4 regions of the Cellulosimicrobium sp. SH8 genome follow, and region 2 is predicted to be linked to each of the others. Evidence: riboswitches for the same ligand, from Rfam matches in the RefSeq annotation. Region 2 holds a riboswitch; each other region holds the start of a gene.
What was found. A riboswitch is a leader RNA that binds a small molecule or an ion and turns the genes downstream of it on or off. The one in region 2 is predicted to bind thiamine pyrophosphate.

Region 1 (7,158 bases), on a different contig from region 2:
GACGTCGCGGTCGAGCTGGGCCGCGGCGCGGCGAACGCCGAGATCGCGGCGGCCCTGTTCCTCAGCGTCCCGACGGTCAAGGCCCACGTGTCGAACGTGCTGCTCAAGCTCGGACTGGAGAACCGGACGCAGGTCGCGCTGCTCGTCCACGCCGCCGGCCTCGACTGACGGTCAGTCGCCCGGCCACTCCCCCGTCCAGCGCTCGAACGCCCGGGCGCCGCCGCGGTCGATGAGCGCCTTCACCGCGGCGAAGATCGCGCCCTGGATCAGCGCCGCGACGAGGATCTCGCGGAGCCGGTACTCGGACTCGAGCGGCTTGGGCGCGTCGCTCCGGTGCCCCGGGGTCACGCGCTTGTAGACCTGCTTGAACACCTGCCCCGCCACGAGCCCGCCCACGATCGAGCTGGCGAGCCCCACGGGGCGGTAGAGGATCTTCGCGGCCTTGCCGCCGGTCTTCTCCGGGGGATGCGTCCCCGCCGTCACGTCGTCGCTCATCACTCGACGCTAGGACGGCTGCCGCTCTCTCGCCCGTCGCACGACGGCGAGCGCCGTCCGCGAGGGCGTCAGCCCGGGACGACGGCGCAGCCCGCCGGGTCGGGCGCGACGTGCACCCGGGCACCGGGCTCGGGCCCCTCGTCGACGCCGCCCGATCCGCCGGTGCCGGCGAGCGCCACGAGGCGGGCCGGTGCGCCGGGGTCGGTGCCGGGGAGGACGACGTCGACCGTGATCTCGACCGCACCCCGCCGGAACACGCTGCCCACGACCGTCGCGACCCACGTGCCAGGGCCCGACGACGCCGAGCCGCCCTGGGCGTCGGACGCACCCGACATGCCGACCACGCGCAGCCCGCGCGGCCCGATCGCGAGCAGCTCGTCCGAGCCGTCGTACGCAGAGTTGTCGGCGCCTCGTCGGTCCAGGGAGCGACCTGCTGCTGACAGCTCGGCGGGGACGAACGCCTGGTAGCCGAGGAACTCCGCGACGCGGCGTGAGGCGGGGGCGCGCCACAGGCCCTCGGGCGGCGCGACCTGGAGGGGCCGGCCGGCGTCCATGACGGCCACGCGGTCGGCGACGGTGAACGCCTCGTCGTGGTCGTGGGTGACGAAGACCGCCGTCGTGCCGGTGGCCCGCAGCGCCTCGCGCAGGTCGAGCGCGAGGCGCTCGCGCAGCCCGCGGTCGAGCGCGGACAGCGGCTCGTCGAGCAGGAGCAGCCGGGGCCGCGGAGCGAGCGACCGCGCGAGCGCGACCCGCTGGCGCTCTCCCCCGCTGAGCGTCGCGACGGCGCGCCGCTCGTACCCGGCCAGCCCGACGACGTCGAGCAGCTCGGTCACGCGTGCGTCGCGCGCGGCGCGGGTCAGGCCCGCGATCCCGTAGGCGACGTTCCCCGCGACGTCGCGGTGCGGGAAGAGCTGGCCCTCCTGGAACATGAGGCCGAACCCGCGGCGGTGCACGGGGACGCCCGTGAGGTCGCGGCCGTCCCACGCCACGGACCCCGACGCGACCGGCTCGAGCCCCGCGACCGCGCGCAGCAGGCTCGACTTGCCGCACCCGCTCGGCCCGAGCAGGGCGAGCACTTCGCCAGGCGCGACGTCGAGCGTGACGCCCGCGACCGCCGTCGTGCCGGGGTCCGTGCGTGCGCCCCCGTCGTAGCGCACGACGACGTCGCGCACCGCGAGCCCGGCACCCTCCGCGGGCACTTGGTCGGGCACCGAGGCGGGCACCGCGGCGGGCACCGAGGCGGGCACGGCGTCGGGCGCCGCGTCGGTGCGCGAGGGCTCCGGCGCGCCCGCGCGCGCCGGGGCGGGGTCGGTCTGCACCATCAGAACTCTCCTCCGGGTCGGTCGCCGCGCAACCGCTCGGCGAGCAGCATCACGGTCGCGGTGAGCAGCGCGAGCACGACGCTCGCCGCGAGCGCCATGCCGTAGTTCTCGGCCCCGGGACGCCCGATGAGCCGGAAGATCACGACGGGCAGCGTGGCGCTGTCCGGGCGGGCGAGGAACGACGTCGCGCCGAACTCCCCGAGCGAGACGGCGAACGCGAACCCGACCGCGAGGCCGAGCGACCGTGCGGCGATCGGCCCGTCGACCGTGCGGAACACGCGCCCGGGGGCGGCGCCGAGCGTCGCCGCAGCCTCGCGCAGGCGCGGGTCGATCGCGCGCAGCGTCGGCAGGACCGTCCGCACGACGAGCGGGATCGCGACGACCGCCTGTGCGATCGGCACCAGGAGTCCCGACGTGCGCAGGTCGACGTCGAGGCCGAGCGGCCGGTCGAGCGTGAGGAGGAACCCGAAGCCGACGGTCACCGCAGACACCCCCAGCGGGAGCATGAACACCGAGTCCAGCACGGAGATCGCGCGACGGCCCCCGCGCGAGCGCGGGCGCCGCGACACGACGAGCGCCACGAGACCGCCGATCACCACCGCCAGCACGGTCGCGAGCGCCGCCGTGCGCAGCGAGTTGCCCGCCGCCTCCCACACGGTGACGGACAGCGCGTTGCGCCCGCCCGTCGTGCCGAGGTTCGCGTAGTTGTCGAACCCCCAGCCGCCGCCCGGGACGCGGAACGAGCGCACGACGAGCGTGCCGAGCGGCAGTCCGACCAGCACGACGACCACGGCCGCGGTGAGCGCCGCGGGCGCGAGGTCGCCCGTCGGGCGGCCGTCGCGCCACAGCCGCAGCGGGTGCGCCGACGATGCCGACGAGGACAGGTTCAGAGCTCGCTCGCGCCGCGCCCGCGTGCGGTTCGCGACGGTGAGCGCCGCAGCGACGACCACGAGCTGCACGACCGAGAGCACCGCCGCGGTGCGCAGGTCGAGGAACTGGGTGGTCTGGATCCAGATCTCCGTCTCGATGGTCCCGTAGCGGATCCCGCCGAGCACGAGGACGACGCCGAACGCCGTCGCGCAGAAGAGGAAGACGATCGACGCGGCGCTCGCGATGGCGGGAGTCAGCGCCGGGAGGGTCACGGTGCGGAACGCGCGCCACGGCGTCGCGCCGAGCGCCCGCGCCGCCTGCTCGGCGCGCGGGTCGAGGTGCTCCCACAGCCCGCCGACCGTGCGGACGACGACCGAGTAGTTGAAGAACACGAGCGCGACGACGATCGCCGCGAACGTCTCGTCGAGCCGCAGGAACCCGAGCGGGCCGCCCTGCACGAGCAGCGACCGGAACGCGACGCCGACGACGACGGTCGGGAGCACGAACGGCACGGTGACGAGCGCGCGCAGGACCCTCCGCCCGGGGAACCGGCACCGGTACAGCACGTACGCCCCGGGCACGCCGAGCAGCACCGAGAACGCCGTGCCGAGCACCGCCTGCCAGAGCGTCAGCCCGAGGATGCGCCACGTCCGGGGCTCGGAGAACACCTCCGCGAACCCCGACAGGTCGAGACCGCCGTCGTCCCCGACGAACCCGCGCGCCACGAGCGTGACCACCGGCCACGCGAAGAACACCCCGAGGAACACCAACGGCACCGCCGCCGCCAGACCCCACAGGGCCGCGCGCCCGACGCCGCCCCGCCGGACCGCCCGGTCCCTCACCACGGCTCTACCTCGGCCGACCAGGGCTCTACCTCGCGGAGGAGAACCCTGGTCGTTCGCGACACGGGGGTCAGTCGACGACCGTCGCCGTCCATGCCTTGATCCACTCGTCACGGTGCGCCGAGATGTCGGCGGGGGCGACCTCGAAGGGCTCGTCGGCGAGCGGGGCGAACTCGGCCCAGCCGTCGGGGAGCGCGACGGAGTCGTCGGCGGGGTACATGTACATCTGACCGGGCACGTCGGCCTGGAACGCCTCGCTCACGAGGAAGTCGACGAGCTGCTGCGCGCCCTCGGGGTTCTTCGCGTTCGCGAGCACGCCCGCGTACTCCACCTGGCGGAAGCACGTGTCGAGCAGGGCACCGGTCGTGGACGCGGAGCCGTCCTCGGTGAGCGTGAACGCGGGCGACGTCGAGTACGACAGCACGAGCGGGCGCGGCCCGGCGCCCTCGGAGCCGGAGAAGTCGACGTAGTAGGCGTCGGACCAGCCGTCGACGACCTTGACGCCGTTGGCGCGCAGGTCGGTCCAGTAGTCCTCCCATCCGTCCTCGCCGAACGCGCCGACGGTCGCGAGGAGGAACGCGAGACCGGGCGACGACGTCGCGGGGTTGGTCACGACGAGGAGGTCCTCGTACTCCGGCTTCGCGAGGTCCTCGAGCGAGACGGGCTCCGGGATCCCGGCGTCGGCGAACCATGTGTGGTCGACGTTGACGCAGACGTCGCCGAGGTCGACGGGCGTCAGCTCTCCCCCGTCCCCCACCGTGTACTGCGCGGCGGAGTCCGCGAGGTCGGCCGGCGTGTACGGGTCGAGCACGCCCTCGTCGATCGCGCGCGACGCGAACGTGTTGTCGATCCCGAACACGACGTCGCCCAGCGGGGAGTCCTTCGTGAGGATCAGCTGGTTGACGAGCGCGCCGCCGTCGCCGGGAGCGACCTGCTCGACGGTGAGCCCGCTCTGCTCCTCGAACGCGGCGAGGACCTCGTCGCTCACGGCGAAGGAGTCGTGGGTGACCAGGGTGACCGTGCCCCCGGTGCCCGACGACGCGTCGTCGCCTCCCGAGCCTGACGTGGCGTCGTCGCCGCTGCCGCACGCGGCGAGCGCGAGGAGGGCGAGGGTCGTCCCCGCGCCGGTGACGAGGGACCAGGCCCGGCGGGTGCGGGCGGTCGTGCGCTGCATGTGTCCTCCCAGGACGTTCAGGAGGGGTCCACCGGCTCGCACGGCCCGTGCTCGGGCGAGCGCGGGAGACCGCACGAGCAGGTGATCGAGATTCCCGACTTCCTCCACCGGTGCTAACCGGATCAGGTTCGAGGGTCTGCGGTGGTCCGCACTCTCAGCTCCTCCAGGAGCTCCCCTGTCGTTCACCTCGAGCCTACACCGGGCCGCCCCTCGGGAATCCCCCTGAGAGAACCCTGAGAGCGGCCCTGCGGCGACCGGGGAAGGGTCCGGGCCGGTCCCCGATGCCCGGGGGTGCACCCCCGCGGGAGGGTCGAGACGACCGGTCCGGGATCCCCGGCCGACGACGCAGGAGGAGAAGGACCGATGAGCAGCAGACCTGGGACGACGGGTGCGACGACGACCGTCGTCACGTCCGCGGAGCACGCCACGGGAACCGCAGGAGCCTCCGGGACCACGCCGGAGCGTCCCGTGATCGCCACCGCGCGGGGCCTCGTGAAGACCTACGGGCGCGGCGAGGCGACGGTGCGCGCACTGGACGGCGTCGACGTCGACCTCGAGCGGGGGCGCCTGACCGCGATCATGGGCCCGTCCGGGTCGGGCAAGTCGACCCTCATGCACTGCCTCGCCGGGCTGGACTCCCCCACGGCGGGGACCGTCGTCGTGGACGGCGAGACGGTCTCGGCGATGAGCGAGCGGCGCCTGACGCGGCTGCGGCGCACGCGCATCGGGTTCGTCTTCCAGTCGTTCAACCTCGTGCCGACGCTCACGGCGGAGGAGAACATCGTGCTCCCGCTCGCCGTCGCGCGCCGGCCCGTGGACCGGGAGTGGTTCGACCGCGTGGTCGACGCCGTCGGCCTGCGCCCGCGGCTCGGGCACCGCCCGGCGGAGCTCTCGGGCGGGCAGCAGCAGCGCGTCGCGTGCGCGCGGGCGCTCGTGTCCCGGCCGGCGGTCGTGTTCGCGGACGAGCCGACGGGCAACCTCGACTCGCGCGCCGCCGCCGAGGTGCTGGGCTTCCTGCGCGCCTCGGTGGACGACCTCGGCCAGTCCGTCGCCATGGTCACGCACGACCCGACGGCGGCGTCGTACGCGCACCGCGTGCTGTTCCTCGCGGACGGGCGGCTCGTGACCGAGCTGCGCGACCCCACGCCGCAGGCCGTCCTCGACACGCTCGGCGCCCTCACGCCGGCGGCGCCGACGGGCGCGCACGCCGCCCCGGCCGCGTCCGAACCGGCGGCCGTCCGATGATGGGCCGGATCGCGCTGCGCGGCGTGCGCGCGCACGGCGCACAGCTCGTGCTGTCCGTGCTCGCGGTGACGATCGGCGTCGCGTTCGTCACGGGCACGTTCGCGCTGCGCGCGATGCTCGCGTCGACGTTCGACGGCATCGTCGCGTCGTCGATCCAGGCCGACGCGTACGTGCGCGGCGCGTCCGCCGCCGGGTCCGCGCTCGAGGACCCGGCGCAGCTCGGCGGCTCCCGGAGCCTGGTCCCGGCCGACCTGGCCGGCACGCTCGACGAGCGGGACGACGTCGACCTCGCGCTCGCGGAGGTGAGCGGCCCCGCCGTCCTCGTGGGCGCCGACGGCACCGCCGTGCTCAGCACGCAGGCGCCGAGCATGGCGATCGGGTACGACCCGCGCGACCCCGGGCCGCGCGTGGTCGACGGCCGGGCGCCGGAGAACGGCAGCGAGGTCGCGCTCGAGTCCGCGACGCTCGAGGCGTCCGGGCTCGCCGTGGGCGACACGACCGACGTCGTGCTCGGCGACGCGGTGCACCCCGTGCGCGTGGTCGGCGAGCTCTCGCTGTCCGCGCCGATGGCGGGTGCGACGATCGTCCTGCTCGACACGACGACCGCCGCGATGACGTACGCGCCGGATGGCATGGTGCCGTCGATCGCCCTGTACGCCGCCGACGGCGTCTCGCCCGAGACGCTGCGCGACGCCGTCGCGGGGGCGCTCCCCGGCGACGCCGAGGCCGTGACGGGCGCGGAGCTGCGCGACGAGACGAGCAGCGCCATCGCCGACCAGCTCGGCTTCGTCTCGACGTTCCTGCTCGTGTTCGCCGCGCTCGCGCTGTTCGTCGGCACGTTCATCATCACCAACACGTTCGCGATGCACGTGCGCCGCCGCACGCGCGAGCTCGCGCTCCTGCGCGCCGTCGGGACGTCGCCCGCCCAGGTGTTCGCCTCGGTGCTGGGGCAGGCCGCGGTCGTCGGGGTCGTCGGGGCGGTGCTGGGCGTCGCGGCCGGGTTCGGGCTCGCCGAGCTCGCGCGGGCCGGGCTCGGCGCGGTGGGCATGGAGCTCGCCGGGTCGCTGCCCGTGACGACCGTCGGGATCGTGGTCCCGCTCGTCGTCGGGGTCGTGGTGTCCGTCGTGGCGGCGGCCCTGCCCGCGCGCCACGCGGCGCTCGTCCGGCCCGTGGAGGCGATGCGGGCCGACGTCGTGCGGCCCGCCGGTCC
Region 2 (7,158 bases):
CCGGGCGCTCGCGGAGGACGGGTTCGTCGAGACGCTGAGCTACCCGTTCGTCGGGGACGCGGAGCTCGACGCGCTGCGCCTGCCCGCGGACGACGAGCGCCGCGGGGCGCTGCGCCTGCTCAACCCGCTCGCCGACGACCGGCCGCTGATGCGCACCGACCTCCTGAGCACGCTGTTGGAGACCGCGCGCCGCAACGTCGGCCGCGGGCTGGGCGACGTCGCGCTGTTCGAGGTGGGCCTCGTGACGCACCCGCGGGCGGGAGCGCCCGCAGCGCCCGCGCTGCCGGGCGGCGTCCGGCCGTCCGACGACCAGCTCGCCGCGATCGACGCGTCGCTCCCGGCGCAGCCGCGCCACGTGGCGGGCGTCCTCGTCGGTCGCCGCGTGCGCGCCGGCTGGTGGGGAGCGGGCCGTGCCGCGGACTGGACCGACGCGCTCGCGGCGGCCCGGCTCGTGGTGGAGCGTGCCGGCCTCCACGTGGGCGCCGATGTGTCCGTCGTGGCCGACACGGCGCGCGCCCCGTTCCACCCGGGCCGCTGCGCGCGCCTGGAGCTCGCGGACGGGACCGTGGTCGGGCACGCGGGCGAGCTGCACCCCAAGGTGCTGGAGAACCTCGGCCTGCCCGCGCGCACGGTGGCGTTCGAGGTCGACCTGTCCGCGGTCGTCGCCGCCTCGTCGGACGAGCCCGTGCAGGCGACGCCCGTCTCGGGCTTCCCGGCCGCCAAGGAGGACCTCGCGTTCGTGGTGGACGCCGGCGTGACCGCGCAGGCGCTGCGCGACGCGATCGTCGACGGTGCCGGGGACCTGGTCGAGGACGTCGCGCTGTTCGACGTCTTCACCGGCGAGCAGGTCGGCGCCGGGCGCAAGTCGCTGGCGTTCTCGCTGCGACTGCGCGCCGCCGACCGCACGCTGACGGCGGACGACGTCGCGCGCGTCCGCGAGGGTGCCGTGACGGCCGCGCGCGAGCGCGTGGGCGCGGAGCTGCGGGCGTGAGCGCTGACGACGCGGGCCTGGTGGGCGCGGCGGGCACCGTCGCGCCCGCCCGGACGGCGCTCGTCACCGGCGCGTCGCGCGGCATCGGCCGCGCGATCGCGGTCGGCCTGGCCGCGGCCGGGGTCGACGTCGCGCTCCTCGCGCGCGACGCCGACCGGCTCGCGGGCGTGGCGGACGAGATCGGCGCCCTGACCGACAGCGGTGCGGGGCGCGCGGTCGTGGTCACGGCGGACGTCACGGACGCCGCGGCGGTCGCGGCGGCGGTCGGGGACGTACAGGACGCCCTCGGGAGCGTCGACCTGCTCGTCAACAACGCGGGTCGCGTGGACGCCGAGGTGCCGCTCTGGGAGGCGGACCCCGACGAGTGGTGGGCGATCGTCGAGACCAACGTGCGCGGACCCTTCCTCCTCGCGCGCGCCGTCGTCCCGGGGATGCTCGCGCGCGGGGGTGGCCGCGTCGTCGACCTCAACAGCGGCGCGGGCTCGCACGACATGGACGGTGCGAGCGCGTACAACGCCAGCAAGACGGCGCTCCTGCGGCTCGGCGCGAACCTGCACCGGTCCGGGTTCGCGCGCGGGCTGCGCACCTTCGAGGTCTCGCCGGGGGTCGTGCAGACCGACATGACGGCGTCGATGGTCATGCACGAGGGCCGCACCGAGTGGACCCCGGTGGAGCGTACGGTCGAGATGGTCGTCGCGATCGCGCGCGGCGAGCTCGACGCGTTCTCCGGCGCGTTCGTGCGCGTGACGCACGACTCCCCGGAGTCGTTGCGCGCCGCGGCCGAGGAGGCCCTGGACCGCGGAGACGCCCTGCCCGGCCCCGACGCGCGGCGGCTGCGCGTCACGCGCTGGGGCGCGGACGACCCGATGCCGGGAGAGCTCCCGGCGCGCTGAGGTCCCGTCGGCGCCGGACGCGACCACCCGGGGGCGTCGCGGACCCGCCGCAGCTCGACGAGCGCCGTCCGACCTCTCCGGGTCGGGCGGCGCTCGTGCGCCCAGGGACTGCGGCTCCCAGGGGCCGTGGACGGCGCGTGCGCGGGGGAGATCACCCGGCATCTGGTTGAAACTTCACTCACTCATCGGGGATGCTGTCCTGGACACCTGACCAAGTACCGGGCGGACACCGACGTCGCGGCTCGACGACGCCTGGGAGCGACGGATGACGACGGCACGCCCTGTCCGGCAGTGGAACGGCCTCACCGTTCCCGAGGCCGGTACCTACGCCCTGGACGAGGCGCACAAGCGCATCGGGTTCACCGGGATGCACATGATGGTGTCGCCCGTCCGGGGCGAGTTCACCCGGGCGCGCGCGACGATCCTGGTCGGCGAGGACCCGCTCGCGTCCGCCGTCTCCGCGACCATCGAGACGGCGAGCCTCACGACCCACCACGAGGAGCGCGACGCGCACCTGCGCAGCCCCGACTTCCTCGACGTCGACGCCTACCCGACGATCGAGTTCCGCAGCACGTCGGTCACGTGGCAGGGCGAGCAGCAGGACCAGATCCTCGCGTGGGCGCGGCTGCGGAACCGCTCGCCCGAGCGTGCCGAGCTCGCGCCGGAGCGGGTGCAGCCGCGGGCGGCGCAGGCGGGACGTTTCCTCGTCGACGGGCTGCTCACCGTCCGGGGCGTCACGCACCGGACCACGCTGTCGATGCAGTACGGGGGCGCGCGCCGCGACCCCTACGGCCGGGACATCTTCGGTTTCCACGCCGCGGCCGAGATCGACCGCGAGAGCTTCGGCCTCGTCTGGAACGTGCTCCTCGAGACCGGGGGGTTCCTCGTCGGCAAGAAGATCGGCCTCGAGATCGCGGGGGAGGCGATCCACCAGGCCTGACGTCCGGTCCGTCAGGGTGCGTCGCGCACGACCGCCGCACGGGCGACCCAGACGTGCCACACGCCGCGCACGGGGTGGGCGTGCTCGAAGGCGACACGGTCGCCGTCCTCGTGCGTCACGACGCCGGTGAGCACGACGCGGCGGCCGCGGCGGTCGACGGTCGTCCAGCGGGCGGGGACCGGACGACGCAGCGGCGTCGCGGAGCCCGGCACGGGGCGGCGGGAGGGTCGGTCGTGCGGCATACCCAGGAGGACGCCGTCGCGCACGAGTTCTCGCGCACGAGAACGGGTGAAACCCTCCGGCGCCCAGGACGTAGCATGGCGAGCGACACGGGGTGCCCGCGAGGGCTGAGATGAGACCCGTCGAACCTGCTCTGGCTCGTACCAGCGAAGGGATGTCCGGCGATGACGCTCGCCCTGCCCCAGCACGACCCCGCCTGCCCGCCCGGTCCCGACAGCAGGACCGGTGCCCGCCCCTCGCGTCCGCGCGTCCTCTCGATCGCCGGGACCGACCCGACCGGGGGCGCGGGCATCCAGGCGGACCTCAAGTCCTTCGCCGCGCACGGCGCCTACGGCATGGCCGTCACGACGGCGCTCGTCGCGCAGAACACGCACGGCGTGCGGTCCGTGCACGTCCCCGGACCCGCGTTCCTGCGCGAACAGCTCGACGCGGTGTCCGACGACGTCGAGATCGACGCCGTGAAGATCGGCATGGTGGCCGACGAGGCCAACGCGCGCGAGATCGGGGCGTGGCTCGACGCGCTCGCCACCGCCCGCGCCCGCGTCGGTCTCCCGCGGCCCTGGGTGGTCCTCGATCCCGTCATGGTCGCCACGTCGGGGCACCGCCTGCTCGACGCGGGCGCGGAGCAGGCCGTGCGCGACCTCGCGGCGCGGGCCCACGTCGTCACCCCCAACCTCCCCGAGCTGGCCGTCCTCGCCGGGCAGGACGTCGCCACGACGTGGGACGACGCGCTGCGCCAGGCGACGTCGTACGCGGGGACCAGCCGCGCCGTCGTGCTGCTCAAGGGCGGTCACCTCACGGGCGCGACGTCGCCCGACGCGCTCGTGGTGCCAGGGACGACCCTGGGCACGGCGTCGGTGGTGGCGACGTTCGACGCGGTGCGCGTGGACACGCCGCACACCCACGGCACGGGGTGCTCGCTCTCCGCGGCGCTCGCAGCCCTGCGACCGCAGCGCGACGGCTGGGAGGATGCCGCGCGCGACGCCAAGGAGTGGCTCACGGCCGCGCTGCGGGCCGGTGCCGCGCTGCGGGTCGGGACGGGCCGCGGGCCGGTCGACCATCTGCACGCGACGTCGCCCGTCGCGTCGCACTGAGCGCCGACCCGCGCACGAGCCATCGGCACGTGGGTCAGGCGCGTGCGACGTCCTCCTCAGCCGTCGCGTAGACGCAGTCGTAGCCCGGCGGGGACCAGCGCCACCGCGTGTCGACGTCACGGATCGCGACGCCCTCGGGGCGGTCGGCGACGCACGCGTCCGCCTGCTGGCGGAGGCCGACCGTCACCCAGTACACGGCGAACGCCGCGGTGAGCAGGACGGCGAGGACCGTCACGGCGCGGCGCAGGGCGGGGGAGGGGCCGCCGTCGGACCCGTCCTCCTCGCCCGGCCGCGCGGGCACCCAGTCCCAGCTCACGCGGTGCCCGCGCCCGCGGCCCGTGCCGCTGCGTCAGGGACGAGCAGGACCTTGCCCGTGGTCGCGCGGCCCTCCAGCGCCCGGTGCGCGTCGGCGGCGTCGGCGAGCGGGAACGTGGCGCCGACGCGCACGTGCAGCGTGCCGCCCGCGACCGCGCCCAGCACCTCGGTCGCGCGCTCGACGAGCTCGGCCCGCGTCGCCGTGTGGTCGGCGAGCTTGGGGCGCGTGAGGAAGAGCGACCCGCCCGCGTTGAGGCGCTGCGGGTCGAACGGCGGGACCTGGCCGGACGAGCCCCCGTAGAGCACGAGCGTGCCCCGGCGGTGCAGCGACGCGAGCGACGCGTCGAACGTGTCCTTGCCGACCGAGTCGTACACCGCCGCGACGCCCTCGCCGCCCGTGAGCCCGCGCACGACCTCGGGCAGCTCGGCGGTGAGGTCCGCGAACGCCGTGTACTGGATCGCGTGCTCGGCGCCCGCGCCGTGGGACAGCTCCGCCTTCTCGGGTGTCGAGACCGTCGAGATCACGTGCGCCCCGCGTGCGACGAGCATCTGGGTCAGGAGCAGCCCGACGCCGCCCGCGCCCGCGTGCACGAGCACCCGGTCGCCCGGGCGGACCGGGTACGACGACGTGCACAGGTAGTGCGCGGTGAGGCCCTGGAGCGCGACGGCGGTCGCGTCCTCGAGCGACACGGCGTCGGGGACGTGCAGCGCCTGCGCCGCGTCCACGACGACGAGGTCCGCGTACGACCCCGGCGCCTCGGTCCACACGACGCGGTCGCCGACGGCGAACCCCTCGACGCCGTCGCCCAGCCCGGCGACGACGCCCGCCCCCTCGCTGCCCACGACGTGCGGGTACTCCATCGCGTACACGCCCGAGCGCTTGTACGTGTCGATGAAGTTCACGCCCGCCACGGCGGACCGGACGAGGAGCTGCCCGGGACCCGGCGAGGGGTCGGTCAGCTCGGTGTACTCCAGGACGTCGGGGCCGCCCGCCGCGCGGGCCACGATCGCGTGCATGGCCCCAGCCTAGGGTCGAGCGGCTGCCGGGGCCGCAGCCGGGTCTGCCACGGCGCGGGACGCCGTCCCGAGGGCGGCCGCGTCGTCGCCGACGAGGCGGGGCGGACGCGCGTGCCCGGCCGTCGCGTGCCAGCGCCCGAACCGGCGCTCGACGTGCACCGGGTGGTCGAAGCAGCGCGTGACGTGCTCCGTGACGAGCACGTCCTCCGCGGCTCCCGCGACGACGACGCGGCCGTGCGCGAGCAGGAGCGCGTGGCTGGTCGTGGTCGGCAGCTCCTCGAGGTGGTGCGTCACCAGCACCGAGGCGACGTGCGGCCGGGTCGCGCGCACGGCGTCGAGCGTCTCGAGGAGCTGCTCGCGCGCGGCGACGTCGAGCCCGGTGGACGGTTCGTCGAGCAGCAGGAGGGCGGGATCGGGCAGGAGGGCGCGCGCCACGAGCGCTCGCCCGCGCTCGCCCTGGGAGAGCGTCGGCCAGGGGTCGTGCGCGCGGTGGGCAAGACCGAGGTCGGCGACGAGGCCCCGGGCGAGGTCGACCTCGTCCGGGGTCGGCTGCCAGCGCGGGCGCCAGTCGACGGTCCCCGTGAGACCGGTCAGGGTCACCTCGAGCACGGTCAGCGGCGAGCGCAGGTCGTGACGCGGGTCGACGTGGCCGATGCGGCGGTGCAACGTCTGGATGTCCACGCGGCCCAGGCGCTCGCCGAGCACGTGGACCGTGCCCCGGGTCGGGTGGCGGCGCGCCCCGCAGAGCCCGAGGATCGTGCTCTTGCCCGCCCCGTTCGGGCCGAGCAGCGCCCAGTGCTCGCCCGCCCGGACGACGAGGTCGACGCCGTCGAGGATCGCCCGCCCCTCCCGCACCAGGTCGACGCCGCGCAGGGACAGGACCTCCGCGCTCACCGCTCGCCACCCGCTGCGCCGGCGCCGCGACCGGCGACCTTCGCGTGGACGGCGGCGAGGTGCTTGCGCGCCGCCGCGGACGCGCGGACGGCGTCGCGCTCGCGCACCGCGTCGAGGATCGCCTCGTGCGCGTCCTGGTCGTGCCGGTGCGCCTCGCCCGCACGGTCGAGGTCGACCATCGCGACCATCGCGCGGCGCAGTCGTGGGACGAAGGTCGCGAACAGCTCGCCCAGCACCGCGTTGTGCGCGGCGTCGACGACCGCCCGGTGGAAGACGAGGTCCGCGTCCACGTACTCGGCGGCCGACGACGTCGCCGGGACCTGCCCGCGACGCGCGAGCGCCGTCGTCATCGCCCGGAGGTCGGCGGGGGTGCGGCGTGTGGCGGCGAGGCCCGCGGCCTCCGCCTCGAGCGCGGCGCGCACCTCCAGCACGTCGACGATCTCCCCGCGGCGCAGCACCTCGTCCCAGTCGTCCGCGGTGTCGGTCGACACGACGTACACGCCCGACCCCTGCCGGCTGTCGAGCACGCCGCGCCCCGCGAGCTGGCGGATCGCCTCGCGGACGGTCGAGCGCCCGACGCCGAGCTCGGTCGCGAGCGTCTGCTCGCCGGGCAGCCGGTGGTCGAGGGGCCAGACGCCGGAGCGCACGCGGTCGAGCAGGAGCTCGGCCGCCTGGTCCGCGAGGGGGCGCCGCTGCAGCGCGTTCATGGATTACCTCTCAGGTTGTCTGAGGACTTGTTCGGCGCTAGCGTACCCGGCATGTCCTGGACGGCGC
Region 3 (7,158 bases), on a different contig from region 2:
GGGCTCGATCTACCGCTTCCAGGGTCAGGTGAGCGTCTTCTGGGCCGCGCCGCGGTTCGCGGTGCCCGACGACGTCCCGCTCCCGGGCGGCGCGGCTCCCGTCGGCCCGGGGGACGACGAGGCGCGCGGCGTCACGTACCGCGACGTGTTCCCCGTCCCACCACCGCCCGGTGCCGCGCCCGATTGTGCGACCGGCGGGGTGTTCGGCGCGATGTGCGGGACCGTCGGCTCCGTCATGGCGACCGAGGCGATCAAGCTCGTCACCGGCGCCGGCACGACGCTGCTCGGCCGTCTCGCCGTCTACGACGCGCTCGACCTCACCTGGCGCCAGCTCACCGTGCGCGCCGACCCGACGCGCGACCCCGTCACCGCGCTCCTGCCGGGCGACGACGCGTACGCCGCGTTCTGCGGGCTCGCCCCTGCGGCCGCGGACGCCAGGCCGCTGGCGGGGGAGCGCGATGTCAGCGCGCCCGACGCCGCGGCGCTGCTCGGCGACGACGGCGCGGCCCCGTACCTGCTCGACGTGCGCGAGGACTGGGAGGCGCAAGTGCGCCCCGTCCCGGGATCGACGCTCGTGCCGAGCGGCGCGTTCCTCGGCGGCGACGCCGCCGCGGCGCTCGCGGACCTGCCGACGGACCGCACCGTGCTCGTCCTGTGCGCGGTCGGCGCCCGCTCGGCCCGCGTCGCCGACGTCGCCCGCGCGGCCGGGATCGACGCCCGCTCCGTGGTCGGCGGGGTCCCCGCCCTGCTCGACGCCGTCGCGGCGGCTTCCCCCGTCACCTAGGCCGCGTCCCGGTGCCGGGAGGGGCCCTCGGTCGCCGGTGTCAGAGGGCGAGGTCGAGGCGGCCGTCCGGGGACGAGCTCGCGAGGGCGCCCTCGCGGCGGGGGATCCGGCCCGCACCGACGGCGAGGCGGCCGGACTCGACGGCGAGGCGCATCGCGTGCGCCATCCGGACCGGGTCGGCGGCCCGCGTGACGGCGGTCGCGAGCAGGACGCCGTCGCACCCGAGCTCCATGGCCTGCGCGGCGTCGGACGCCGTCCCGATCCCTGCGTCGAGGATCACGGGCACGCGCGCGGCGGCGGCGATCGCCTCGATGTTGCGGGGGTTGAGGATGCCGAGGCCGGTGCCGATCGGGGCGCCGAGCGGCATGACCGCGGCGCACCCTGCGTCCTCGAGCCGGCGCGCGAGGATCGGGTCGTCGTTCGTGTAGGGCAGCACGACGAACCCGTCCCGGACGAGCTGCTCGGCCGCCTCGACGAGGCCGACGGGGTCGGGCAGGAGCGTGACGTCGTCCGCGATCACCTCGAGCTTGACCCACTCCGTGCCGCACGCCTCGCGCGCGAGGTGCGCGGTGAGCACGGCCTCGCGCACGGAGAAGCACCCGGCCGTGTTGGGCAGCGCCCGGATGCCGAGGCGCGCGAGCAGCGCCCAGATGCCGGCGTCGGGGCTGGCGTCGCCACCGGCTCGCACGGCGACGCGGCGCATCGCGACCGTCGTCAGCGCGGTGCCCGACGCGACGAGCGCGTCCTCGAGCGTGAGCAGGTTCGCCGCCCCGCCGGTGCCCATGACGAGGCGCGACCCGATGGTCGCGCCCGCGACGACGAGTGGGTCGTCGGCGAGGCCTTGGCGGTCTGCGGGTCGGCGCGGGGTGGTGTCGGTCGTGGTCACGGGTCCTCCTCAGCCGCCCTGGACGGCGGTGACGATCTCGATGCGGTCGCCGGGCGCGACGACGGTCGTCGCCCACGAGCCGCGCGGCACGACGGCGTCGTCCACGGCGACGGCGACGCCTTGCGGCGTCCCGTCGGCGACGTACGCGGGCACGAGCGCCGCGACGAGCTGCTCGAGGTGCACGGGGGCGGCGAGCGGGTACGGCTCGCCGTTGACGAGCGCGGTCGGAGCAGGTGCGGTCACGGGGATCACCTCGGTGTCGTCGTGGAGAAGGCGCCCGCCCGGGAGGCGTCGAACCCGGGATCGCTCCCCAGGTCGGGCTCGCCGTGGGGAGCGACCCCGGGTTCGGCGAAGCGGTCGGTGCGGGTCGGGGCGAGGGCGGCGGCGACGTCGGTCGGGAGCGCGGCACCCGTGAGCCCGGCCACCACCGCGTCGGCGGTGAGCGGCGCGAGCAGGATGCCGTTGCGGCCGTGCCCCGTCGCGAGGTGCAGCCCCGGGACGGCGGTCGGGCCGACGAGCGGCAGGTTGTCCGGGGTCGCAGGGCGGGCCCGAGGCGTCACGTCGACGAGCGCCGCCTCGTCGATCCCGGGCAGGAGCGCGCGCGCGTCGCGCAGCAGGGCGAAGACGCCGCCCGCGGTCGCGCGGCGGTCGTCGGGGTTCTCCTCGGTGGTCGCCCCGACGACGACCTCGCGGTGCCCCGCGCAGCCGTGACCCTGCCCGTCCGGGACGGGGTCGCGCGGCACGACGTACACCGGCCGCCCCTGCACCACCCCGCGCACCACGTGCTCCAGCGCGAGGTCCGGCCCGGCGTCGAGGCGCAGCGTCTGTCCCTTGACGGGGCGCGTCGGTACGACGACGCCCGGCACGTCCGCGAGCAGCGCGCCGGACTCCCAGCCCGCCGCGACGACGACCGCACCCGCGGCGTGGAGCCGGCCCGCGTCGTCGTGCACCCCCACGACCTGCCCGGCCGGGCCGAGCGCGAGCCGCGTCGCGGACGCCCGCACGACGACGGCGCGCGCCGCGGTGCGAGAGCCGACGCCCTGGACCGTCCCCGGCCCGTCGCCCGCGCCGAGCGCGCCGAGCAGCGCCGCGTGCGTCGCGCGCGGGTCGACCGCGTGGTCCTCGGGCGCCCACGCCGCGCCCGCGACCCGCGGGCCGAGGTACGGCTCGCGTCGGCGGGCGTCGGCGACGGTGAGCTCGTGCGACGCGAGGCCGTGCTCCGCGTGGAGGGCGAGGACGCGGCGGAGCAGCGCGAGGTCGTCGGCGTCGTAGGCGAGCGTGAGGGTGCCCGCGGTGCGCAGCCCGACGTCGGCCCCGGTCGCGGCGCGCAGGTCGGCGGCGAAGCCGGGCCACGCCCCGGCGGCGGCGAGGTGCAGGCGCAGTGCGTCGTCCTCGCCGAAGTCGGCCTCCGTGACCGGGGCGAGCATCCCGGCGGCGGCGTGCGTCGCGCCGTCGCCCGGCGACGGGTCGAGCACCGTGACGCTCAGCCCCGCGCGCGCGGCGCGCCACGCGACGGCGAGCCCCACGATCCCGCCGCCCACGACGACGACGTCGCGCGCGCCGTCGGGCACGGCGGGACCGGCTCCCGGCGAGCGGGGCCCAGGACGGACAGGGGTGTGCATGCGCGCTCCCTTCGCTGGCATGACCCAGATCAGGTTCGACGGTCGGCTCCGACGCCCTCTCAGCCCCGTGCGGGGCTCCCGTGCTGTCGGCCACAGTACCGCCTGCCCCGGGCCCGCCGCGGCTAGGCTCCGGCGGGTGAGCCCCGAGACCTTCGCCACGCCCGCCGCCCCCGCCCCGTCGGCACTTGACGACGTGCGCGCCCGCCTCGCCGACGCGCGCCTCTACCTGTGCACGGACGCGCGCGAGGAGCGCGGCGACCTCGAGGACTTCCTGCGGGCGGCGCTCGCGGGCGGGGTCGACGTGGTCCAGCTCCGCGACAAGACGCTCGACGCGGCGCGCGAGCTCGAGCTCCAGGAGCTCGTCGCACGGGTCGCGACGGAGCACGGCGCCCTGTGGGCCGTGAACGACCGGGCCGACGTCGCACGGCTCACCGGGGCCCCCGTCGTCCACATGGGTCAGGGTGACCTGCCGGTCTCCGCGGTGCGCTCCCTCCTCGGCGCGGCACCCGCGCTCGGCCGGTCCACGCACTCGGCCGACCAGGCGGCCGCGGCCGAGGCGGACCCGGACGTCGACTACTTCTGCGTGGGCCCGCTGTGGGCGACGCCCACCAAGCCGGGGCGTGCCGCAGTCGGGCTCGACCTGCTGCGCACGGTCGCCGCGACGCGGCCTGGCACGCCGTGGTTCGCGATCGGCGGGGTCGACCTGGACCGGCTCGACGCGGTGCTCGACGCCGGTGCGGACCGCGTCGTCGTGGTCCGGGCGATCACGCAGGCGCCGGACCCGGAGCGTGCCGCGCGCGCGCTGCGCGAGCGCGTGGCAGGACGAGCCGCCGCGCGACCCGGCGAGCGCACCGACGCCTGAGACGCGTGACGGTCGCCCGCCGCGCGGCGACTATCCTGGACCGGTGACGTCACCCGCCACCGCTCCCGACACCCCCACCACCGCCGAGGTCGCCGCGACCCCGCGGCCCGTGCTCGTCGTCGACTTCGGCGCCCAGTACGCGCAGCTCATCGCGCGCCGTGTGCGCGAGGCCAAGGTCTACTCCGAGATCGTGCCGCACACCTTCACGGTCGAGCAGATGCTCGCGAAGGACCCGGTGGCGATCATCCTCTCCGGCGGTCCGTCGTCGGTGTACGCGACCGGCGCGCCGTTCGTCGACCCGGCGCTGTTCGCCGCCGGCGTGCCCGTCATGGGCATCTGCTACGGGTTCCAGGCCATGGCGAAGGCGCTCGGCGGCGAGGTCGCCCAGACGGGCCTGCGCGAGTACGGCGGCACCGAGGTCGAGGTGTGCGCCGCGGGCGTGCTGCTCGACGGCACGCCGGAGAACCAGACCACGTGGATGAGCCACGGCGACGCGGTGCACCGTGCGCCCGAGGGCTTCGAGGTCCTCGCGACGTCCGCCGGCTCGCCCGTCGCGGCGTTCGAGGACACCACGCGCCGCCTGTACGGCGTGCAGTGGCACCCCGAGGTCAAGCACTCCGCGCACGGCCAGACGGTGCTCGAGCACTTCCTGTACGACGGCGCCGGACTGGCCCCGGACTGGACGCCCGGCAACGTCATCGCGGACCAGGTCGCGGCGATCCGCGCCCAGGTCGGCGACGCGCGCGTCATCTGCGCCCTCTCCGGCGGCGTCGACTCCGCGGTCGCGGCGGCGCTCGTGCAGCGCGCCGTGGGCGACCAGCTCACGTGCGTGCACGTGGACCACGGGCTCATGCGCGCGGGCGAGGTCGAGCAGATCGAGCGCGACTTCGTCGCGGCGACCGGCGTCAACCTGGTCATCCGCGACGAGAAGGAGCGGTTCCTCACCGCGCTCGCCGGGCACAGCGACCCGGAGACGAAGCGCAAGATCATCGGCCGCGAGTTCATCCGCGTGTTCGAGGACTCCGCGCGCCAGATCGTCGAGGACGCGGGCGAGCACGGCGCCGAGGTCAAGTTCCTCGTCCAGGGCACGCTGTACCCGGACGTCGTCGAGTCGGGCGGCGGCGAGGGCGCGGCGAACATCAAGAGCCACCACAACGTCGGCGGCCTGCCCGACGACCTGCAGTTCTCGCTCGTCGAGCCGCTGCGCACCCTGTTCAAGGACGAGGTCCGCGCGGTCGGCCGCGAGCTCGGGGTGCCCGAGGAGATCGTCGCCCGCCAGCCGTTCCCCGGCCCGGGCCTCGGCATCCGCATCGTCGGCGAGGTCACGGCGGACCGCCTGGAGACGCTGCGCGCCGCGGACGCGATCGCGCGCGAGGAGCTGACGAAGGCCGGGCTCGACAACGAGATCTGGCAGTGCCCGGTCGTGCTGCTCGCCGACGTGCGCTCGGTCGGCGTCCAGGGCGACGGCCGCACCTACGGTCACCCGATCGTGCTGCGCCCCGTCTCGTCCGAGGACGCGATGACGGCCGACTGGACGCGCCTGCCCTACGACGTGCTGTCCGTCATCTCGACGCGCATCACCAACGAGGTGGCCGAGGTCAACCGGGTCGTGCTCGACGTGACGAGCAAGCCCCCGGGCACCATCGAGTGGGAGTGACCCCCTAGCGGGACGGACGGGCCCGACGATCCACGGCGATCGTCGCGGCCCGTTCGTATGCTGCCTCCACGTCGGCGAGCACGCGGGGCCAGCCGGCCGACGACGGCACGTCCCGGTTGTGGGCGATGATCCGGTCGAGCAGGCCGTCCTCGGTCGCGAGGCGCACGAGCGCGTCCGCGAGGCCGGGGTCGTCGTCCGCGACGAGCGCGTCGACGCCGTCGGTGAGGCGCTCCGCGACGCCCGACTGCGAGCGGGTGAGGACCGCCAGCCCGGCGGCCTGGCCCTCGAGCGCGGCGATGCCGAACGCCTCCTCGACGGCGGGCGCGGCGAACACGTCGGCGCGCGCGTAGAGCCGCTTGAGCCCCGTCGCGTCGAGGCGGCCGGGGAGCGACACGACCGACCCCAGCCCGTGCTCGGCGACGAAGCGCCGTGCGTCGGCCAGCTCGGGGCCGTCCCCCGCGAGCGTCACGTGGAGCGCGCCCTCGGGGAGGCGTGCGACGGCGTCGCGCACGACCTCGAGGAGCGGCAGCACGCGCTTGCGCGGCGCGAACCGCGTCGCCGCCACGACGTGGACGGCGGCGCCCTCCATGCGCTCGGCGCGCTCGGTGCGCGGCACGCGCCACGCGTCGAGGTCGAGGCCGTTGTGCAGCACCACGACCTCGCCGTGGTCGCCGACGATGCGGCGCAGGGGAGCCGCCGTCAGCTCGCTCACGGCCGACCACAGCACGGGCCAGCGCGACCACCGCACGACGCGGTCGAGCCCGGCGAACGCCCTCTCCGCCCCGCCCCAGACGCTGTGCACCGTGAGCACGGCGGGCAGTCCCGCGCGCACGACGGTGCGCAGGGACGCCTGCGTCGAGGGCGTGAGGACGCCCATGTGGAGGTGCACGACGTCGGGCCGGCCCGCGCGCAGGATCCTCGCTACGTGGTGCGGCGCGCGCGGGTGGACGGGGTAGCCGCCCGGGACGCGTGCGGCGAGCCGGTGCACCGTGACGTCGCCGTCCTGCTCGGTCGAGACGCCGTGCGCGCCGGGACGGGCGGGCGTGGTGCACACGACGGACACGTCGTGGCCGGCCGCCGCCTGCTGCTGCGCGAGTCGCGCGACCTGGGTCTCGATCCCGCCGAGCAGGGGGAGGTAGCAGTCGGTCAGGTGGGTGATGCGCACGGACCGCATCCTCCCATCCCGTCGCGACGCGCTGAGGTGCGCGTTCGCCGCGCGGTCCGTCGTCGTCGTCGCTACCGTGGGTCCCGTATGGGTGGTTCGACCGCCCTGCGGCGGTCCCGCGCCCGCGGGTCACCGCCCGCGGAGCGGCAGCAGGTGGGTCCTGACGAAGGGGAGAACGCGCC
Region 4 (7,158 bases), on a different contig from region 2:
GCGCGGACACCGACCGCGACCTCGTGCTCACCGCGCGCCAGGCGGTCGAGTACGGCGTCGCGGACGCCGTCGTCACCTCGCGCAAGCTCGCCGCGGCCGCCTGAACCCGGGTCGAACGCTGCGTCCGTGGTCGACGGATGCGTCCCGGGACGCAGCTCTCGGCTGCAGACGCAGCACTCGCGGTGCGCCGCCGCGCGGGGCCTACCCGCGTCGCCGGAACCAGGAACGTCGACGTGGCTCCTGCGCGGGCTCGGCCGCCGGGTCCGGTTCCTCCGTCGCCGCGGGCTCTCCGGGTTCCGGCACCTCGGCAGTGTCCGCGTCGGGCACGTCTCCGGTGTCCGCATCGGGGACGTCGGCGGTGTCCGCGTCGGGCACGTCCGCGGAGTCCGCGTCCGGGTCGACGGCGGTGTCCGCGTCTGGCGCGTGGGCGTCCGGACCCGCTGCTCCCGGCTCGGGATCGCGCGCCGGCGCGGACACCGGGCGCGCCGTCGCCGCGATGCCGGCGATCCGGCCACGCTCGTCGAACCGGACGGCCACGCTCCCGTCAGGAAGCACGAGCACGAGCGCGCCGTCGTCGTCCGACGTCTCGAGCCCGCGCGCGGCCGCGTAGGACGCGACCGCGCGGCGGTGGTCGACGACCGTGACGGACAGCAGGCCCTCGCTCAGCACCCGCACGACGCGCGGCACGCTCGGCGCGGGCAGCGCGAGACCGTCGGCGTCGAGGAGGAACCACGCGCGCGTCCCCCCGCCGACGGGGGCGCTGTAGTGGGTCCAGGACCCGGTGACGGCCTTGGCCGCGAGCGCGAGGCGGTACGGGAGGTCGTCGGTGAGCGGCAGCTCGGCCTCCGCCGCCTCGCGCAGGCCCGTCTCGCGGGTCTTCTCGGCGGCGCGCAGCACGTCGTCGGGGAAGTCGTTGACGTTGTTCCACGCCCACATCCAGCTCCCGGGGCCGGGCGCGGCCGTGCCGAGGAACTGGAGCCGGCACGTCGTCGTCTCGCCGGTGTCAGCGGTGAAGGTGAACGTGCCCGTCGTCATCTCGGCGCCCCACGCGTCGTCGCCGTGGTGGTCGACGAGGTGGAGCTGGTGCTCGTGCGAGAGGAACGCGGCGTCGTCGACGAGCTCCTGGAGGACCGGGGCGGTCTGCTCTGCCGTGCCGTGCGCGGTCTGCGGCTCCGTCATGCCTCGACGGTAACGGCGTCCACCTCGCCGCACCGGGGCGCGACACGCGGTGCCGGCGGGAGCGCCAGGTGCGTGACGACCCGCGGGGCTCAGGCCGCGAGGAGCAGGACGTCGGCGGCGCGCGCGGGCGGGCGCGCCGCGAGCGTGGGAGTCGCGAGCGTGGTGCGCGCGACCGGGAGGTCGCGCACGGGCTCGCCGGCGGGGGCGGGGTGCCGCGGCGCGGAGAGCGCGCCGCGCTCGCGGACGGAGGAGAGCACGCGCACGGGGGCGACGGGGCGCAGCTCCTCCCCCGTGCGGGCCACGAGGTCCACGAGGCGCAGGCCGAGCGCGCCGCAGACGGCGGCCAGCACCTCGGAGGACGCCTCCTTGCGACCGCGCTCCACCTCGGACAGGTAGGCGGTCGAGACGCGCGCGGAGGCCGCGACGTCGACCAGGGTGCGCCCCTGCGCGAGCCGGGCCCGCCGGAGGATCCCGCCGATGACGTGCCGCAGGAGCGGCTCCGGCCGCCCACCCTCTCGGGGCCGGGGGCTCGCCGCCATGCTCGGCACCGCGCTCGTCGCGTCCATGCGGTCACGCTACCCGCGCCCTCGCCCGGGTGCCGAGGCACCCGGGCGAGGATCTGCTGCTGGCGTAAGGCCCGACGTCGGGCGGCTCACCGGTCCGGGAGGGGCGTCACCACCGCTCGAGCGTCCACGCCATCTGCCAGAACCGGATCTCGTGCCGACAGCTCAGCTCGAACGCGCGCTCCATGCGGGCGCGCTCCGCCTCGCCCGCGTCGGCGGCGAGCGCGTCGAGGCGCGACCGGAGGTCGGCCAGGACGCCCTCGGTCCGCTCGGCGGCGTAGAACTCCCACCAGCCCGCGAGCGGGTGGTCGTCCGCGATCGCGCCGGGCGTCGTCTCCCGCTCGCCGAGCCAGAACCGCCGCGCCGACCAGATGTAGGTCCACGGGCACGGCAGGAGCGCGGCGAGCAGCACGCCGAGGGAGTCGCGGCCCGCGGCGAGCATGTGGTCGACGTACGCCTGGGCGCCCGGGGCGAGGCGGTTCGTCTGCGCCTCCTCGTACGTCACGCCGAGGAAGTCGCACATCGCGTGGTGCGCGTGCGACTCGTCGTCGAGCAGGAACCCGGCCTTCTCGTGGAAGTACGCGGCCCACTCGCGGTCGGGAGCGAGCGCCATGCCGAGCCCGTAGCAGCGCAGGTAGGCCGTGAGGTACTGGTGGTCCTGGCCGACGTAGTGCCGCACCGCGGCCGGCTCGACGGACCCGTCGCGCAGGCCGGCGAGGAACGGGTGGTCGTAGAACTCGTCGAAGAGGTGCGCGTACCGGCGCGCGAGGTCGACCGTGAAGCCGGTCTCCCCCGGCCGAACGAGCGCGGTCGGGTCGTCCGCGAGGACAGGGTTCAGGGTGATGGCAGCAGGCGTCGTCATGCCCACGTTCCTCCGCTCGTGCTAGCGAGATCAGGTTCGACGGGTCCGGGCGGCCGTACCGCTCGTCTCAGTCCCTCGGCCCGGCTGCCCGGGCGGGACGCCCCGCGTGGTTCGCCGCGACCCTAGCAAGGAAGCACGGCCCGCGTCGGGAGCATCCGGCGGCGTGTGGGAATATAGTTGTAGCGACAACAAGTTGGAGCAGACATGACCACGAGCACCCCGGGCGCGCCGACCGACCGCCTCCTGTCCCCGTCCACGAGCATGGACGCCGTCACGCTGCGCGTCGGCGACCTCGAGCAGATGACGTCCTACTACACGGGCGCATTCGCGCTGGCCCCGCTCGAGGAGCGCTCGCGCGGCACCGAGGTGCACCGCGTCCTCGGCCGCGGCACGACGCCCATGCTGCGGCTCGTGCACACGCCCGGCCTGCCCGCCGTCGACCGACGCCAGGCCGGGCTGTTCCACACCGCGTTCCTCTTCGACGACGCGGCGAGCCTCGCCGCGACCGTCTACCGTGCCGCGCAGGACCGCCGCGGCGCGTTCGTCGGGTCGAGCGACCACCTCGTCAGCGAGGCGTTCTACTTCACCGACCCCGAGGGCAACGGCGTCGAGCTGTACACCGACCGCCCGCGGGAGACGTGGGTGCGCGAGCGGGGGCAGATCCTCATGGCGACCGAGTACCTGGACCCCAACGCGTACCTGCGCGCGAACCTGTCCCAGGACGCGGTCGACGCCGGGCCCGCCCTCGCCGGGCGGGTGGGCCACGTCCACCTGCAGGTCGGCGACATCGCGACCGCGCGCGACTTCTACGTCGACGCCGTCGGGTTCGAGGCCACCGTCACCGAGTACAGCGGCGCCCTGTTCGCGTCCGCCGGCGGGTACCACCACCACGTCGCGATGAACGTCTGGAACAGCGCCGGCGCCGGCCCGCGCGCCGCGAGCCTCGGGCTCGGCGACGTCGCGGTCACCGTCCCGGGCCGCGACGACCTCGACGCGCTCGTCGCCCGGCTGAAGGCCCGCGGCCTGCAGCACGCCGACGACGGTCGCTCCGTCGTCGTGCACGACCCGTGGGGCACGCGCGTCACGCTGGCCGTGCCCGGCACGACGACCGACGAGCTGCTCGCGCGATGAGCGCTCCCGCCGCCCTCGTCGCCGTCCGCTCCGACGCCGACCCAGCGGGTCCGCCCGCCGCGGGGCCCGTCGTCGTGCTGCTGCACGGGTTCGGCTCGCACGAGCACGACCTGGCGGGCCTCGGCCCGCACCTCGGCGCCCCGTGGGTGTCGCTCCGCGCCCCGCTCGCCCTCCCCCACGGCGGCTTCGCGTGGTTCCCGATCGTCACACCCGGCGACCCCGACCCGGAGCCCGTGGCCCGCGCGACCGAGGCAGTCTGGGCCTGGGTCGACGCCGAGCTCGTGCCCGAGCGGCAGGTCGTGCCCGTCGGGTTCTCCCAGGGCGGGCTCATGGCCACGCAGCTCCTGCGCACGCGCCCCGAGCGCGTGGCGGCGACCGTCGTCCTCGGCGGGTTCGTCCAGGGCGCGGAGCAGCCCGCCGACGCCGCGCTCGCCGCGTCCCGGCCGCCCGTGTTCTGGGGCCGTGGCGCCGAGGACCGCGTCATCGCCCCGCACGCGATCGACCGCACGGCCGCGTGGCTGCCCGGCCGCTCGACGCTCGTCGAGCGCGTCTACCCCGGCCTCGCGCACGGCATCGACGCGCGCGAGCTCGCCGACGTCCGAGCCTTCCTCGACGACGCCGTGGGGAACGCGGCGGCCTGACGCGGGCACGGGCGGGCCGCCCCCGGAGACACCGGGCGCGGCCCCCGCCGGGACGCGCGCCCGGCGTCAGGGGCGCACGATGGGAGCACACCCAGCCGTGCGCACCGAGGAGCCAGGCCGATGTTCCGCAGCCTCTTCCCGATCCTCTCCGTGGCCGACGTGGAGAAGTCGCTCGTCTTCTACCGCGACCTGCTGCGTGGGACCGTCGAGTACGCGTTCCCCGCCGACGGCCCGCCCGTGTACGTGAGCGTGCACGTCGGCGGGTCGCCGCTCGGGATCGGTCTCGACGACGGCACGATGCCCGCAGGCGTCGCGCGCACCGCGCTGTGGGTGTACGTCGACGACTGCGACCGGGCCGTCGAGCACCTCGCCGCGGCGGGCGTGCCGGTGCTCCAGCCGCCGACGGACCAGCCGTGGGGCGAGCGCGTCGCGCGCGTGCAGGACCCGGACGGCACCGTCGTGATCCTCGGCCAGGAAGCCGCGCCGCCGCCCGAGCCCGAGGGCCCGACCGGGCTCTCATGACCTGGGTGCCCCCACCGGGACTCGAACCCGGAACACGCCGGGTTTAAGCCGGCCGCCTCTGCCAGTTGGGCCATGGGGGCGCGGGCCCGAATCTACCGCGCGCACCGTACGCGGCGGGTGCCGAGGCCGAGGCGGGACGTACCCGGACGCGACGAGGGGCGAGCCGCGCGTGCGGCTCGCCCCTCGTGCCGTCAGGCACGGTCCCGGGGTCGCCCCCGGACGGCGGTCAGGACGCCTTGGCGGGGACCTTCTCCTCGGCGTCGGCGGAGACGCCCGCCTCGGCCGCGGCCGCCGAGCCCTGTGCGGTCTGCTTGACCGGCTCGCCGTCCTTCTTGGGCGGCACCGACGCGGCGCGGAACTCCGCGCGCGGGTCGTGCAGGGAGCCCAGCGACACGAGCTCGCGGCCCAGGAGGAACTGCCCGATCCAGCCGATGAAGATGCGGATCTTGCGGTTGCCCGTCGGCATCGCCATGACGTGGTAGCTGCGGTGCATGAGCCACGCGAGCACGCCGCGCAGCTTGAACACGCCGAAAAGCTCCGCGACGCCCTTGTACAGGCCGAGGGACGCGACGGTGCCGACACTCTTGTGGCGGTACTCGACCGGCTTCTCGCTGTGCAGCTCGAGCGCGAGGTTGTCCGCCAGACGCGTCGCCTCGCGGATCGCGTGCTGCGCGTTCGGCGGGCAGAACTTGCCCGGGTTGAGCACGTCGGGGACGGCGGCGCAGTCGCCCGCGGCCCAGGCGTTCGGCACGACGGTGCCGTCGGCGTCGGCGACCTGGAGCGTCGGCAGCACCGTGACGCGCCCCATCTTGTCCACGGGGAGGTCCGACGCCTCCTTGATGACCGGGTTCGCCTTGACGCCCGCGGTCCACACGATCGTGTCGGAGTCGAACTCCACGCCCGTCGACGTGACGACGTGACCGTCCACGCACGACGACAGGAACGTGTTGAGGTGGAACTCGATGCCGCGCTTCTTCAGCTCCTCGAGCGCGTAGCCCGCCATGGGCTCGCTGAGCTCGGGCAGGATGCGCCCCGCCCCCTCGATCATGACGAAGCGGAGGTCCTTCTCCTCGATCGTCGCGTAGTTGCGGGTCGCGTAGCGCGCCATGTCCTCGATCTCGGCGATCGCCTCGACGCCCGCGAACCCGCCGCCGACGAACGTGAACGTCAGCATGCGGCGACGCAGCTGCTCGTCCCACGTGGACGACGCGACGTCCATGCGGTTGAGCACGTGGTTGCGGACCGCGATGGCCTCCTCCACGTTCTTGAAGCCGATCGCGTTCTCCGCGAGCCCGGGGATGGGCAGCGTGCGCGACACCGAGCCGAGGCCGACGATGAGGTGGTCGTACGTGACCGAGTAGTCGTCGCCCTCCTCCGGGTGGATCGTCACGCGGCGCGCGCCGTGGTCGATCGCGACGACCTTGCCCTGGAGCACGTCGACGCCCTTGAGGGCGCGGCGGTGCGGCGCGACGACGTCGCGACCGTCGATCGAGCCCGCGGCCGCCTCGGGGAGGAAGGGCGCGTACGTCATGTACGGGCGCGGGTCGACGACGACGATCGCCGCCTCGCGGCGACCGAGCTTCTTGCGCAGTCGGCGCGCGGCGTACAGACCCACGGAGCCGCCGCCGAGGACGACGACGCGGGGCACCTTGCGGGGCCGCGGCGAAGCGGTCTGGGCACGGCTGACCGAGGTCAGGTCATTCTGAGGCATGGTTCCAGAGTATTACCGGTTGCGGCACAGGCGAGCCGGAGCGTCCGCCAGACGGGCGTGACGCGCCCCACGCTCGCCCCGCGGAGAGGGCAGACCCGACATTCCGCGCGGCGCCGTGGCCGCCGAACCCGGGGGCGTTCCTCACGACGACCACCCGCTGAGGAGCGACCCCGGGTTCGGCACCTCTCGGTCAACCGATCGCGCCGACCACGGGGGTCGGGCCGGTCGGCTGCGGGCCGCCCGCGGGCGGGGTCGGCGCGGGAGCCGTGCCGTCGGCGGGGTCCGGCGCGTCGTCCGACGGTGCGGGGTCACCCTGGTCGCCTGCGTCGCCGGTGCCCGGCTCGTCCGTGCCCGACGTCGCGTCGTCCGCGCCGACGCTCGACGGCACGGCGGTGGGCGCCTTGAGGAACGGCCACGGCATCTCGTGCGTGCGCGTGCCCGTCGCCGGAACGGGACGTCCGTCGCCGTCCGCGTACTCGACGTCCTCCTCCGCGACCGCGCGCAGCGGGTAGACGTTCCAGCGCTCGCGGCCGTCCGTCGAGAGAGCGG

Region 1: another riboswitch for thiamine pyrophosphate. It lies ahead of NF338_RS20625 (thiamine ABC transporter substrate binding subunit); the one in region 2 lies ahead of thiD (bifunctional hydroxymethylpyrimidine kinase/phosphomethylpyrimidine kinase).
Region 3: another riboswitch for thiamine pyrophosphate. It lies ahead of thiO (glycine oxidase ThiO); the one in region 2 lies ahead of thiD (bifunctional hydroxymethylpyrimidine kinase/phosphomethylpyrimidine kinase).
Region 4: another riboswitch for thiamine pyrophosphate. It lies ahead of NF338_RS20745 (TenA family protein); the one in region 2 lies ahead of thiD (bifunctional hydroxymethylpyrimidine kinase/phosphomethylpyrimidine kinase).

The regions. Positions count from the first base shown of each region.
Region 1 is NZ_JAMXMH010000017.1:22,507-29,664, reverse strand. Features, by position in the region: gene NF338_RS20645 (response regulator transcription factor) at 1-168, shown strand, start outside; gene NF338_RS20640 (DUF4235 domain-containing protein) at 172-495, opposite strand; gene NF338_RS20635 (ABC transporter ATP-binding protein) at 564-1,817, opposite strand; gene NF338_RS20630 (ABC transporter permease) at 1,817-3,532, opposite strand; gene NF338_RS20625 (thiamine ABC transporter substrate binding subunit) at 3,600-4,703, opposite strand; TPP riboswitch at 4,786-4,890, opposite strand; gene NF338_RS20620 (ABC transporter ATP-binding protein) at 5,067-5,948, shown strand; gene NF338_RS20615 (ABC transporter permease) at 5,948-7,158, shown strand, end outside.
Region 2 is NZ_JAMXMH010000010.1:221,027-228,184, forward strand. Features, by position in the region: gene pheT (phenylalanine--tRNA ligase subunit beta) at 1-991, shown strand, start outside; gene NF338_RS15270 (SDR family oxidoreductase) at 988-1,884, shown strand; gene NF338_RS15275 (YceI family protein) at 2,150-2,824, shown strand; gene NF338_RS15280 (hypothetical protein) at 2,836-3,036, opposite strand; TPP riboswitch at 3,145-3,236, shown strand; gene thiD (bifunctional hydroxymethylpyrimidine kinase/phosphomethylpyrimidine kinase) at 3,229-4,158, shown strand; gene NF338_RS15290 (hypothetical protein) at 4,193-4,474, opposite strand; gene NF338_RS15295 (quinone oxidoreductase family protein) at 4,471-5,490, opposite strand; gene NF338_RS15300 (ABC transporter ATP-binding protein) at 5,500-6,384, opposite strand; gene NF338_RS15305 (FadR/GntR family transcriptional regulator) at 6,381-7,091, opposite strand.
Region 3 is NZ_JAMXMH010000013.1:151,579-158,736, forward strand. Features, by position in the region: gene NF338_RS18195 (ThiF family adenylyltransferase) at 1-784, shown strand, start outside; gene NF338_RS18200 (thiazole synthase) at 825-1,568, opposite strand; gene thiS (sulfur carrier protein ThiS) at 1,680-1,913, opposite strand; gene thiO (glycine oxidase ThiO) at 1,919-3,292, opposite strand; TPP riboswitch at 3,297-3,376, opposite strand; gene thiE (thiamine phosphate synthase) at 3,429-4,154, shown strand; gene guaA (glutamine-hydrolyzing GMP synthase) at 4,198-5,811, shown strand; gene NF338_RS18225 (glycosyltransferase family 4 protein) at 5,816-6,976, opposite strand.
Region 4 is NZ_JAMXMH010000018.1:3,914-11,071, forward strand. Features, by position in the region: gene NF338_RS20730 (ClpP family protease) at 1-104, shown strand, start outside; gene NF338_RS20735 (DUF6882 domain-containing protein) at 202-1,179, opposite strand; gene NF338_RS21015 (helix-turn-helix domain-containing protein) at 1,269-1,745, opposite strand; gene NF338_RS20745 (TenA family protein) at 1,852-2,604, opposite strand; TPP riboswitch at 2,595-2,719, opposite strand; gene NF338_RS20750 (VOC family protein) at 2,809-3,735, shown strand; gene NF338_RS20755 (alpha/beta hydrolase) at 3,732-4,376, shown strand; gene NF338_RS20760 (VOC family protein) at 4,497-4,898, shown strand; tRNA gene NF338_RS20765 (tRNA-Leu) at 4,905-4,978, opposite strand; gene NF338_RS20770 (NAD(P)/FAD-dependent oxidoreductase) at 5,125-6,609, opposite strand; gene NF338_RS20775 (hypothetical protein) at 6,800-7,158, opposite strand, start outside.